Pelagibaculum spongiae: one gene and its partner. The protein of the gene in region 1 interacts with the protein of each later gene in a pairwise test. Links are inferred from orthologs where the notes say so. Each region holds a gene or a part of one and is shown on either strand. Other genes may lie near its edges.

The links. The genes of interacting proteins can lie anywhere in the genome.
Region 2: the proteins of tpiA (region 1) and pepT interact in binary tests that used the Escherichia coli proteins (3 or more experiments, as listed by UniProt). The link is inferred for Pelagibaculum spongiae from one-to-one orthologs.

What each region holds. Positions count from the first base shown.
Region 1 is NZ_QDDL01000001.1:403,344-409,254, forward strand. The notes cover bases 1-3,000. They hold tpiA (triose-phosphate isomerase), read right to left. Parts: upstream 1,876-3,000; coding sequence 1,126-1,875; downstream 1-1,125. Other genes in these bases: rimP (ribosome maturation factor RimP), read right to left, coding at 1-392; secG (preprotein translocase subunit SecG), read right to left, coding at 751-1,119; glmM (phosphoglucosamine mutase), read right to left, coding at 1,900-3,000. In the rest of the region: more of glmM, read right to left, coding at 3,001-3,252; folP (dihydropteroate synthase), read right to left, coding at 3,255-4,094; ATP-dependent zinc metalloprotease FtsH, read right to left, coding at 4,240-5,911. UniProt on the Escherichia coli protein: Involved in the gluconeogenesis. Catalyzes stereospecifically the conversion of dihydroxyacetone phosphate (DHAP) to D-glyceraldehyde-3-phosphate (G3P).
Region 2 is NZ_QDDL01000002.1:223,153-228,982, reverse strand. Bases 1,006-3,924 are described here. They hold pepT (peptidase T), read right to left. Parts: upstream 3,125-3,924; coding sequence 1,886-3,124; downstream 1,006-1,885. Other genes in these bases: DC094_RS06980 (GtrA domain-containing protein), read right to left, coding at 3,223-3,924; tnpA (IS200/IS605 family transposase), read left to right, coding at 1,295-1,738; DC094_RS06995 (hypothetical protein), read right to left, coding at 1,006-1,129. Also shown: DC094_RS07000 (papain-like cysteine protease family protein), read left to right, coding at 1-111; more of DC094_RS06995, read right to left, coding at 161-1,005; more of DC094_RS06980, read right to left, coding at 3,925-4,182; DC094_RS06975 (heme biosynthesis HemY N-terminal domain-containing protein), read right to left, coding at 4,308-5,534; DC094_RS06970 (uroporphyrinogen-III C-methyltransferase), read right to left, coding at 5,546-5,830. UniProt on the Escherichia coli protein: Cleaves the N-terminal amino acid of tripeptides.

The DNA of each region.
Region 1 (5,911 bases):
TCAATCTCTACATCAACTGCGTCATCATCCGCAGCCGCCAGTGTCCCAACAAAGTTACGACGCCCATCTACTGGCACAGTAGTACGTATCTCTAACCGCTCCCCAACATAGGCACGGTAATGTTCTGCTGTAAACAAAGGCCGCTCAATGCCAGGAGATGAGACTTCCAAGGTGTATTCCCCGGTAATCGGATCTTCAACATCCAACACAGCACTTACTTGCCTACTCACAAGAGCACAATCATCCACATTGATGCCTTGCTCAGCATCAATATAAATACGAAGTAGTGAATGTCGACCTTGAGCCCGATAATCCAGCCCCACGAACTCGAAACCCAGCGCTTCAACAGAAGGCTGCACCATGGTTTGAAGTCTGTCCGCAGATTTTGCCAATGTAATACCTCAAAAACAAAAAATGGGCTAAAAAGCCCACTCCCAGCGATTATCCCTACGAAAAAGCCCCATATAGGGGCTTTCGAAGGATCATTCTGGTTGCGGGGACAGGACTTGAACCTGTGACCTTCGGGTTATGAGCCCGACGAGCTGCCAACTGCTCCACCCCGCGTCAAAAGCGCCCGGAAATATAACGAAATGTGGCTGTAAAAGCAACATTCCGCCCTTAAAAGCGAAAGGGCTGCATATAGCAGCCCTTTCAATTGGTACCGACGGCCGGACTCGAACCGGCACAGCTCACGCTACCACCCCCTCAAGGTGGCGTGTCTACCAATTTCACCACGTCGGCAAATCAGTTTTACTCAGCTTTTTCAGCTTCGATAGACTCTACTACTGGTACGTCTGAATCATTGATGGGTGTTTCAACTACAGGTATTTCTACCTGCTGCTCAACCGCTGCCGGTTGATCTCCACCAAAAATACTCACAGGCGCCTGCTTACCAGTCGCGAAGTAACCCAGCGTTAAACTGGTCACAAAAAATATAGCGGCCAAGATGGCAGTTGAACGCGTCAGAAAATTACCTGATCCGCTCGCACCAAATACAGTTCCCGAAGCGCCACCACCGAAACCTGCACCGGCTTCAGCACCTTTACCTTGTTGCAGCAGTACAAACCCTATGACACCTGCTGCGGCTAGAACGTGTATGACGATAAACAGTGTATGCATCTATCCTTATCCTGCGGCCTGGATGACCGCGGCAAAATCATTAACTTTCAATGAAGCGCCACCAATCAATCCGCCGTCAATATCTGGTTTCTCGAAGAGAGCGCGCGCATTATCCTTATTTACACTGCCGCCGTAAAGTAGTCTGGTGGAATTTTTCAATGTTTCACCAAATTCAGCCAATACGCCGCGAATAAATTCATGGACTTCCTGTGCTTGCTCTGGACTAGCGGTCAAGCCAGTACCAATTGCCCACACAGGCTCATATGCAATTACACCACCAATAAAGCCTTCTTCGCCAGTTTTTTCTAATACTGCGCGCAATTGTGCGCCTACAACATCAAAAGTTTTTTCTGATTCGCGATCCTGCAGCGACTCACCAATACACAGCACTGGCGTTACATCCGTTGCTTTAACTGCAATAAATTTGTCAGCAACGCGTGCATTGGTATCACCAAACATCTCACGACGCTCAGAATGACCCACTAACGCATAACCGCAACCCATATCAGAAATCATGGCTGCATTAATCTCACCGGTAAAAGCACCACCACTGTACTCACTGCAATCTTGACTACCTACCGCCAGCTTTGTTTCTTTTAAAGCATTTATTGCAGCAGCAACATAAAGCGCTGGCGGGCAAATACCCGCTTCAACTGTTGTCGGCAAAGCTTGCTTCGCCATTTCAGCTGCATAATCAGCAATTGTGGCCAGCGAGCCATTTTGCTTCCAGTTACCTAAAACTAAGGGGGTTCTCATAATCAGATATCTCCTGCTAACTAGTTAATCTTTATCCAAAGCAGTTTCAACAACCAAAGCCAAATCTTCACAAACTTGACGAGTACGTTGCTCACCAACTCCTTCCACCATGACACGCACGACCGGCTCAGTGCCGGAAGGCCTTAACAATACTCGACCTTCACTTCCGAGTAGTTTTTCTGCCTCAGCTACAGCCTGTCGAACTTCTTCGTTAGCCAAAGGATCGCATTTTCTTCGCATCCGAACATTGATCATGCTCTGGGGATACTTGGATATCTCTTTTTTAACTTCAGCTAACGAAACACCTTCATCTACCAGCGCATTCAATACCTGGAGCGCGGCAATAATACCGTCACCTGTGGTGGTTTTATCCAAGCAGATCATATGACCTGACGATTCCCCACCCACCAGCCAACCTTTTTCCTGCAACTGCTGCAGCACATATCGGTCACCGACCTTGGCACGAACAAAGCCGACACCCAATCTTTCTAGTGCATGCTCCAAACCCAAATTACTCATTTGAGTCCCCACCACACCGCCAGGACAAATACCTTTGCGCTTGTAGTAACGAGCTATTACATATAAAAGTTCATCGCCATCAACTAACTCACCTTTATGGTCAACCATAATTAATCGGTCGCCATCACCATCAAAAGCAATACCTAAATCAGCATCCTGCTCAATGACTGTTTGCTGCAATTTTTCAGGGCTCGTCGAGCCACAACCTCGATTAATATTTAAACCATCTGGCTCATGACCAATACAGGTTACCTTTGCACCCAATTCTTTAAATACATCCGGCGCAACGTGATAGGTCGCACCATGGGCGCAATCCAAAACAATTTTCATACCTTTAAGACTGACGTCACCAGGAATTGAAGCCTTACAAAATTCAATATAACGGCCAGCCGCATCTACCACTCTGCGTGCCTTACCTAATTTAATCGAGTCTACGGTAGATATCGGCTTCTCAAGAAACGCTTCTATTTCCGCTTCCAGCTCATCATCCAACTTTAAGCCTTCATGGGAAAAGAATTTAATACCGTTGTCGTAATAAGGGTTATGTGAAGCACTAATCACAATACCCGCATCAGCGCGAAGCGTTCTGGTTAAATAAGCAATTGCTGGCGTTGGCATCGGCCCTAATAACCGCACATCGACACCTGCAGCAGAAAGACCTGCCTGTAAAGCAGATTCAAACATATAGCCAGAAATACGGGTATCTTTTCCAATCAACACCCGGCCACGCCCCTCATTTTTACCCGCAAGCACATGACCAACTGCCCAACCCAGCTTTAAAATAAAATCAGGGGTTATTGGGAATTCACCTACTTTGCCGCGAATACCATCTGTACCAAAATATTTTCTTTGCGCCATATTTACTCCGCACTAGTTTGCGTCAGCGTCATATCAATTACTTTTAATGCATCGACTGTTGGTGCTACATCGTGCACTCGAAAAATTTGACCACCCTTCATTCGAGCAATCACTGCAGCCGACAAACTGCCAGCCAACCGATCTTCAACCGGGCGATTTAATAAATTACCGATCATGCTTTTACGAGAAATGCCGATTAATAACGGCAGTCGCAAAGACTGTAGTTTTTGCAAGTCACTTAATAGCCGATAATTATGCTCGAGTGTTTTGCCAAAACCAAAACCAGGGTCTAATAGCAATCGCTTTCGAGCAATACCTGCAGCGACACATGCGTCGACTCGCTGCTGTAAAAACTCTCTGACATCCATTGCGACGTCATTATATTGCGGACTTTGCTGCATAGTTCGTGGCTGCCCTTGCATATGCATCAAACAAACTGGCACACCCAACTCAGCCGCAGCTTCTAAAGCACCAGGCAACTGCAAAGCCGACACATCATTAATCATATCTGCACCTGCTGCGATCGCCCTACGCATTACTTCTGGCTTACTGGTATCGATTGAAATTAAAATATTTGGAATCGAAGCAATCGCCTTAATCACTGGAATCACTCGCTGCAATTCATCTTCAACAGAAACAGCTTCAGCACCCGGTCGGGTAGACTCACCACCAATATCGATAATCTGCGCACCTTGCTCAAGCATGACTTTCGCCTGATCGACTGCCGCTTCGAGATGATCAAAGCAGCCACCGTCAGAAAATGAATCCGGTGTGACGTTTAAAATCCCCATCACTATCGATTGAGATAAATCCAGCGACCTACCGCCAATTTCCAGCAACATGAAACTATTTCTCCATGAAAAAAATGATTATAAAAACATTGCAGCAAATCACATTGATAAAAATTGAATAAATGTGATTTGCTATTAGCCAGCGATAAAAAAAGCCGATCCTAAGATCGGCTTTTTTTATCAGTTTCGACTATCGCTACAGTTCGCCTGCAGGACCGCCAATACCAGATTTACCATCATCGTCTGCCGCAGGCTTCTTTGGCTCAACTGCTGGCTCAACTACTTCAGCTGACGCCGACCCACCACCTGTAGAAGACCCTGATTTACTAGTTTCTGCAGGTGGGCGAGGCTCTTTACCTTCCATAATGTCTTTGATCTGATCAGCATCAATGGTTTCCCATTTCATCAGTGCGTCAGACATCGCATGTAATTTATCTTTATTTTCAGTCAATAAAGTCTCAGCGCGACGATAATTGCGATCAACGATATTGCGAATTTCTTCATCAATAATGTGCGCAGTTTCGTCACTGACTTCTTTCGTTTTGGTTACCTGACGACCAAGGAAAACTTCACCTTCTTCCTCACCGTAAGTTAATGGACCCAAACGAGCTGACAAACCCCAGCGAGTAACCATATTACGAGCAATGCTGGTTGCACGCTCAATATCGTTCGACGCACCGGTTGTTACTTCGTCTTCACCAAAAATCAACTCTTCAGCAATTCGGCCACCGAACAAAGTCGACATCTGACTCTCGAGCTTTAGCTTGGAATGGCTGTATTGATCTTGCTTTGGCAAGAACATCGTGACACCCAGCGCACGACCGCGTGGAATAATCGTCACCTTGTAAACCGGATCATGATCAGGCACTAACCAGCCAATAATCGCGTGACCCGCCTCGTGATAAGCAGTTAGGCGCTTTTCCTTTTCAGTCATCGCCATCGACTTACGCTCGGCACCCATCATAATTTTGTCTTTAGCAGAATCAAATTCCGCCTGACCAACATGACGAAGATTGTTTCTCGCAGCAACCAACGCAGCTTCGTTAACCAAGTTAGCCAGATCAGCACCCGAGAAACCAGGTGTTCCACGAGCCGTCACTGCAGCATTAACGTTATCGGCCAAAGGGACTTTGCGCATATGCACTTTAAGAATCGCTTCACGACCTCGAACATCTGGCAAGCCAACCGTTACTTGGCGGTCAAAACGACCGGGGCGCAACAAAGCTGGATCCAATACATCGGGACGGTTAGTCGCAGCAATAACGATAACACCTTCATTACCTTCAAAGCCGTCCATTTCTACCAACAACTGGTTCAAGGTTTGCTCACGCTCATCGTGACCACCACCCATACCCGCGCCACGCTGACGACCGACCGCATCGATCTCATCAATAAAGATGATACAAGGCGACTGACGCTTAGCTTGTTCAAACATGTCGCGCACACGAGATGCACCCACACCAACAAACATTTCGACAAAATCAGAACCGGAAATAGTAAAGAAAGGTACTTTTGCTTCACCAGCAATAGAGCGTGCTAGCAAAGTTTTACCTGTTCCTGGAGGGCCTGCCATAAGAACACCGCGAGGCATCTTGCCACCCAGCTTCTGGAATCTGGAAGGGTCTCTCAGGAAATCCACCAATTCGGCTACGTCTTCCTTGGCTTCTTCACAACCAGCAACATCGGCAAAAGTAACTTTCACTTGATCATCGCCAAGCAAACGCGCCTTACTCTTACCAAAAGACATAGCACCGCGGCCACCACCACCTTGCATTTGACGCATGAAGAAAATCCACACACCAATCAGCAATAGCATTGGGAACCAAGAAATAAAGATTTGCGACAAGAAGCTTTGCTGCTCTGGAGGC
Region 2 (5,830 bases), on another replicon or contig:
TCAGTTCGAGATAAACCTGAGTATATTTTTTGTTTTTGTGACAATGAAGATAACAAGGTTTTTATTAACAGAATGGCAGTCACTAAAAAAAGTCTAGTACGAGTCCAATAAGTAAAAGGCGGGTTTTCGATCCCGCCTTTTAATAAGTAAATCTTAATTCTTATTCAGGAAATGATTTCATAACATCTATTTCAAGAGAAACGGGTACATCACCACCTTCATCTGTCTTTAGCGTTCCTGCTGCTTTGTAGTTAGAGAAGGCAGAGGTTGCTTGATAAAATTCATTTGGAATTTCACCTCTGAAATATGAATAGTTGTTTTCGCTATTAGTCATGGCTCGTAAACGTTCTTCTGAAGAATTTTCGTAGTATCCAGGCTCTTTTTCGATATCGGTTTTCCAGCTAAATTCCAATCCGGTCCTCATATAGTCTTCAAAATTAAATCTTACCCGGTCTTCGAAATAAGATTCTTGAGTATCTTTGTATTCAGACTGGCCTTGTGCCCACACTAAGTCCATGCAGTAGATTGGATATTCTTGATCATTGATCGATGTTTTGCCGATAGAAGATAAAGTATTATCTCTTACTTTATATAGGGTTGCATTTGCATTGATGATTTTAGTATCGAAATCATCTGATGCTTGAGGATTTTTTTGTAAAGTTGGGCCGACAGGGCCAATGAAACGATAGAAATTATCTATGTTGACTATCAAATCTATTTTTTTATTGTCAGTAATTGTTCCGGTGCGATAGTCAGCAGTGAATTTATTGTCTTCACCTAGGCTGATTTTTTCTTCAGAGTAATCATCTTGGTTTTCGCCGGAGCAGCGAGAGAGATAAAACTCACCATCCTTTTCGACAATCTTGACTACCGTACTGGAAATTTGATGTGCACTACCTGTCAAATTTTCAGACGTTGGCTCTATTGAAACGTCACTATATTGCAGCCATAGGCCTGAAATATTATCGTTGCTGACTTCAGCCTTGGTGATGTTTTGATCCAAAGCACCAGCGATAACGGCGCTGTCATTATTACTGCTACTGCAGCCTGTGGCCAAAACAGCAATAGAAACGCTACTGAGAATTGGAAATAGTAAATTTTTCATTGGGGAGTTCTCGCTGGCAATCATGTTGATTGCTGGGAACTATATCTGATAGTGACGCTTATTCTGTGACGGTAATGTAAAGGAAAGTCGGCATTTTTTTTGTTTTAACCAGCGAAGCGAAAATCTCGGGGGCTTGCCCCCGAGCTGAATAGCGTACAATGACGTAGTCATTGTGCGGGTGTTCAGTTTATGGAAGTGCGTAGAAATTCACATCATGTCTTTCGCCTGATGTATCACTTTGTTTGGATTCCAAAATATCGAAGAAAAGTGTTTGTAGAACCTTATCGGGAAAACTTAAAAAGCATCATTGAAAAGATTGGTTATGACTATGATATTGAAATTGTTGAGTTAGAAATACCGACAGATCATATTCATATGGTTGTTAGAACCGAGCCTAAAATGTCACCTGCAGATGTCATGCAAATAATCAAAAGCATCTCGGCAATAGAATTCTTTCGCCTTCATCCTGAGGTTAAAAAGCGTTTCTTTTGGGGTGGTAAATTATGGACGCAAAGCTACTTTGTCGAAACTATTGGTAATGCAACTGAAGATGTTATTCGTAAATATGTACAAGAGCAGTTAGTGCATATGGATAAAGGTGAAGAGCATAGCCAGCAGCTCGGGTTGTTTTAAAACTCGGTCGCTTGCGGCCGAGTTTTTTATCTAGTTTCGTTACATTTTGATAATACTTTTTCTAAATTTTAAAAACAGGAGCCATTTCAGACTCCTTGCTTTTCTGTTAGTAACTTTAGGCTGACTTAAGTCTTGCCAAAATTACTACTATTGTTCAGCAGTCAATCTTGCCAACTCAACAATCACTTCAACACTTTTTAATGCGGACTCAACGACCAAATATTCATGAATTCCGTGGAAGTTATGGCCGCCGGTGAAAATATTGGGTGTTGGTAGTCCCATAAAGGAAAGGCGTGAACCATCGGTGCCGCCACGGATTGGTTTTTCAATCGGTGTTACGCAGCAATTGTTTAATGCATCGCGGGCAATATCCATCACATGTGGCAGCTTCACTAATTCTTCATGCATATTAGCGTATTGATCGACAATCTCAACGCTAACTCGCTGTTCGCCTAATTCAGTATTAATACGGTCTGCGATATTCAGCATTAATGTTTTACGCTGCGCAAACGATGTTTTGTCAAAATCACGAATCAGATAATCCAAAGTAGCGGTCGACTCGTTTCCTGCCATATGGTGTAAATGGAAAAACCCTTGGTGGCCATCTGTTTGCTCGGGTACTTCATCTGCAGGCATTTGATTGGCAAATTGGCGGGCAATGGTTGCTGCGTTAATCATGACGTTTTTAGCGGTGCCCGGGTGAACGTTACGCCCTTGTACCGTCACAGTTGCTTTGGCGGCATTAAAGCTTTCGCATTCCAGCTCGCCTTGCTCACCGCCATCAATGGTGTATGCCCATTCGGCAGCAAAGTTTTCCACATCGAAATGATCGGCGCCTCGGCCAATTTCTTCGTCGGGAGTAAAGCCAATGCAAATATCGCCATGAATAATTTCTGAGTGTTGCTGTAAATATTCCACCGCACACAAAATAGCGGCAATACCGGCTTTATTGTCTGCACCCAGCAAAGTGGTGCCATCGGTAGTGATCAGTGTTTTACCGATATATTGCTTTAGCTTTGGAAATTCATCAGGTGACAGCTGAATATTCAATGCTTGATTGAGGGTGATCGATTCACCAGAATAATTTTCAATGATTTGTGGTTTTACATCTTTTCCCGATGCATCGGGTGCGGTGTCCATGTGAGCAATAAAACCAATCGCTGGAACTGGGTTGTGGGTATTAAAGGTGTTAGCCGGTAAGCAGGCAGAAATATAACCCTTATCATCCAGCAGCACCCGGTCAAGGCCCATCGCTTTCAGTTCACTAGCAATCTGCTGTGCCAGTACCATTTGCCCTGGAGTACTAGGAACGGTGCTGCTAGATTCATCGGAGCGAGTATCAATAGCGATATAGCGAAGAAAGCGGTTGAGGTAGGTTTGTTTCATGATTAAGCACCAAGTAATAATGATGGCACATTACCATGAGTGATCTAATCCATTCCTTGATCCCCGCTCAGGGTGCTTCTGTGGTCAATTGATATAAATCAGATTTCTTTCCACTCCCCACTAACACTTCGGACATAAATATTTTGAGTCTTTATGTGCTGTAAAGTGATTTCATGTAGGCCTGTTGAATTCGACACCCTCTTGCTAGTTACGAATTTTAATTCATTTTCTTGATAACAAAGGTTCAATGATTTATTCAAGTCTTCGACCAAATTGGAGACAAGCTCTTTTGGATTAAACTTCATTCCCTTGTCAGGAATAGATAAGAGTAACCCAAGAATATTGAATATTTTTTTGTCAGCATAATCAATCTTATTTAGTATTATTATTTGACTGTAGGTATTTGTAAGCATCTGTTGTGCTAAATATAAATCATAATTATGATCTAATAGTTGAGTTACGATTTTAACTAGGTGCCCAGTCAAAGCTCTGTACTTGATTAACTTCCCTTTTATTTGCCAATCTTTTTCAATCCATGCTTTTGTTATGGCTATTTTGTTTGGGCTATTTGCATACTCCAAATATCCCAAATAGGTGTTGATTATTTCGATGGGACTTGTGGTTGAGAAGTGTAAAGATAAATCTTTTGTGATGTTAGCAATTTCTACCGTATTACCTTTTTCATTTTCTCGAATTTCAACGTGATCTTTTCCCCAACTTTGATGCTCAATAATATTTGTGATGTATACGTGAGGTGAGATAATTTTGTTGTCTATACTTTGCAATGAATCGAGTATTCTATTTGCCTGATCAACATAGTTTTCTATGTTACTTTGCCTCTTGTTTTCTTTAATTTGTTGGTTGTTGGAGTGAAATACATAAAGAATACTAGCTAAGCTTAGGAAAGTGCCGAGTGTGCCCGCGAGGTAGGCACCAAACTCACCCCAGCGCTGATGATTATCAGAAAAAGTAAAACCAAAGTTAATTGCGTAAGAACTGATAGTTGCGATTACAGAAACAGTAGCAACAAACAATATGATCTTATTATTGATTTTCACTTGACGCGCCGTGGTAATTGACTGTATTAAACCGTATTTTGCTCTAATTATTTCAAGCATTCAATTAATAAAAAAGGGAAGGCATCAAGCCTTCCCTTTTTTCTATTTAAAAATAGCTTAAAAACCTAACTCGCTACCGCAACCTGCTGTTCAGGTAACGGTAAATTGCTATCGCTGCCGGCCATTAACTTCAGGCCTTTATGGGCGCATTCGTCAGCGGCTTTCTGTTCGCCGAGGGCTTCGAGTAACCGTGAAAGGTCAGCATAAATTGCGGAATCAGGCGATAAGCTAATGCAGCTTTCGTAATAGTTACGCGCCTTGCCCCACAGTTTTTCTTTTTGGCAGATCCGTGCCAGCGTCAGTAATAATGCGTGACTATCTGGGCGCTTTTTCAACCAGGCTTCGGCGTGTTTCACTTGCTCTTTAGGCTTTTTCGCTTCAGTGCGGGAATAGAGTGCAACCAGTCGGTCGCTCCAGCTATGGTTGAGACTTTGACGAATTAACTGTTCGGCATCTTGCAGCTTACCTAGCTGTAATAGCGTTTCGGCATATAAGCGAACTAGCTTGTTTTCCTGACGGCGAGCGGAAGGTAATTTCTTCCAGATTTTTAATGCTTGTTCAGCATTTTTCTGTTCGCCAGCCTGTTCTAATAAACCGGTTAATGCATGTTGTTCAACGATTAACAGGTCGTCAGCTGAAACCACTTTTTGCTTGCGTAAATCTGGTAGCAAGCTCATTAGCAGCTCCCAGTCTTGCAATGAATCAGCGACTTTCATTAACAGTTTTAATACATGGCCATGTTTGGGATGGCTTGTACGCAATTCCTGTAAGGTTGCCAGGCTTTGCTCTAGTTGGCCTGCGTCATACTGCATTTGCGCCTTGGTCACCATAACGGCAACTTTGGCACCTGATTCACTTTCAAAAGCTTTTTTCAGGTATTCATCGCGGCGGTCACTGGCATTTTGTTCTTGTGCTGCTTTGGCGGCGGCTAAATAATTTAGCAAGGGTTTACTAGTTTTTTCCGCGGCGGCAGTGAGCATTTTTTCAGATTTAGCCCAATTTCCTTCGGTTAATAGCACTAGGCCTCTAGCTGTTTTCTTGCGAGCTGAGCGAGATTTAACCTTGCCAAATAAACCGTCGCCAGATAATGCACCGATTAATCGACTGGAAATTCTGACGGTAAAATAAAGCAGGAAGAAAATGCTTAATGAACCACAAACTGCTAACCAGATTGGCATTTGAATGCTTTTTCCAGCCATGACCAGCATTAAATAACCGGGTGCGTCAGCGCTTAATACACCGGCGGTAATCGCAACGGCCAGCAGTAAAATATAAAACAGTAATTTGATCATCACCGATTCTCCTACACCGCTTGGTCATTGGTTGATGGGCGGGTCACTTTTTGCACTTTCTGTGCTTTTTGTTGTAGCGACGATTTCACATCAGGAGAGGTCGGTCCAGGAGGTTGAGGAACAACCACTGGAGCACGGTTTTCTATCATTTTCGGTGGATCAATTTCTGGTAAAGCTTTTGAAGCTGGCGTTAGTTTGGGCGCAGTTGCTTTTGGCGTTTCTGGTGTTGGCCGTGCTGTATTTAACCCTAAATTAACCGGTGTTTGGTCTAGTAAGCCATTAACTGCTTTGTATAG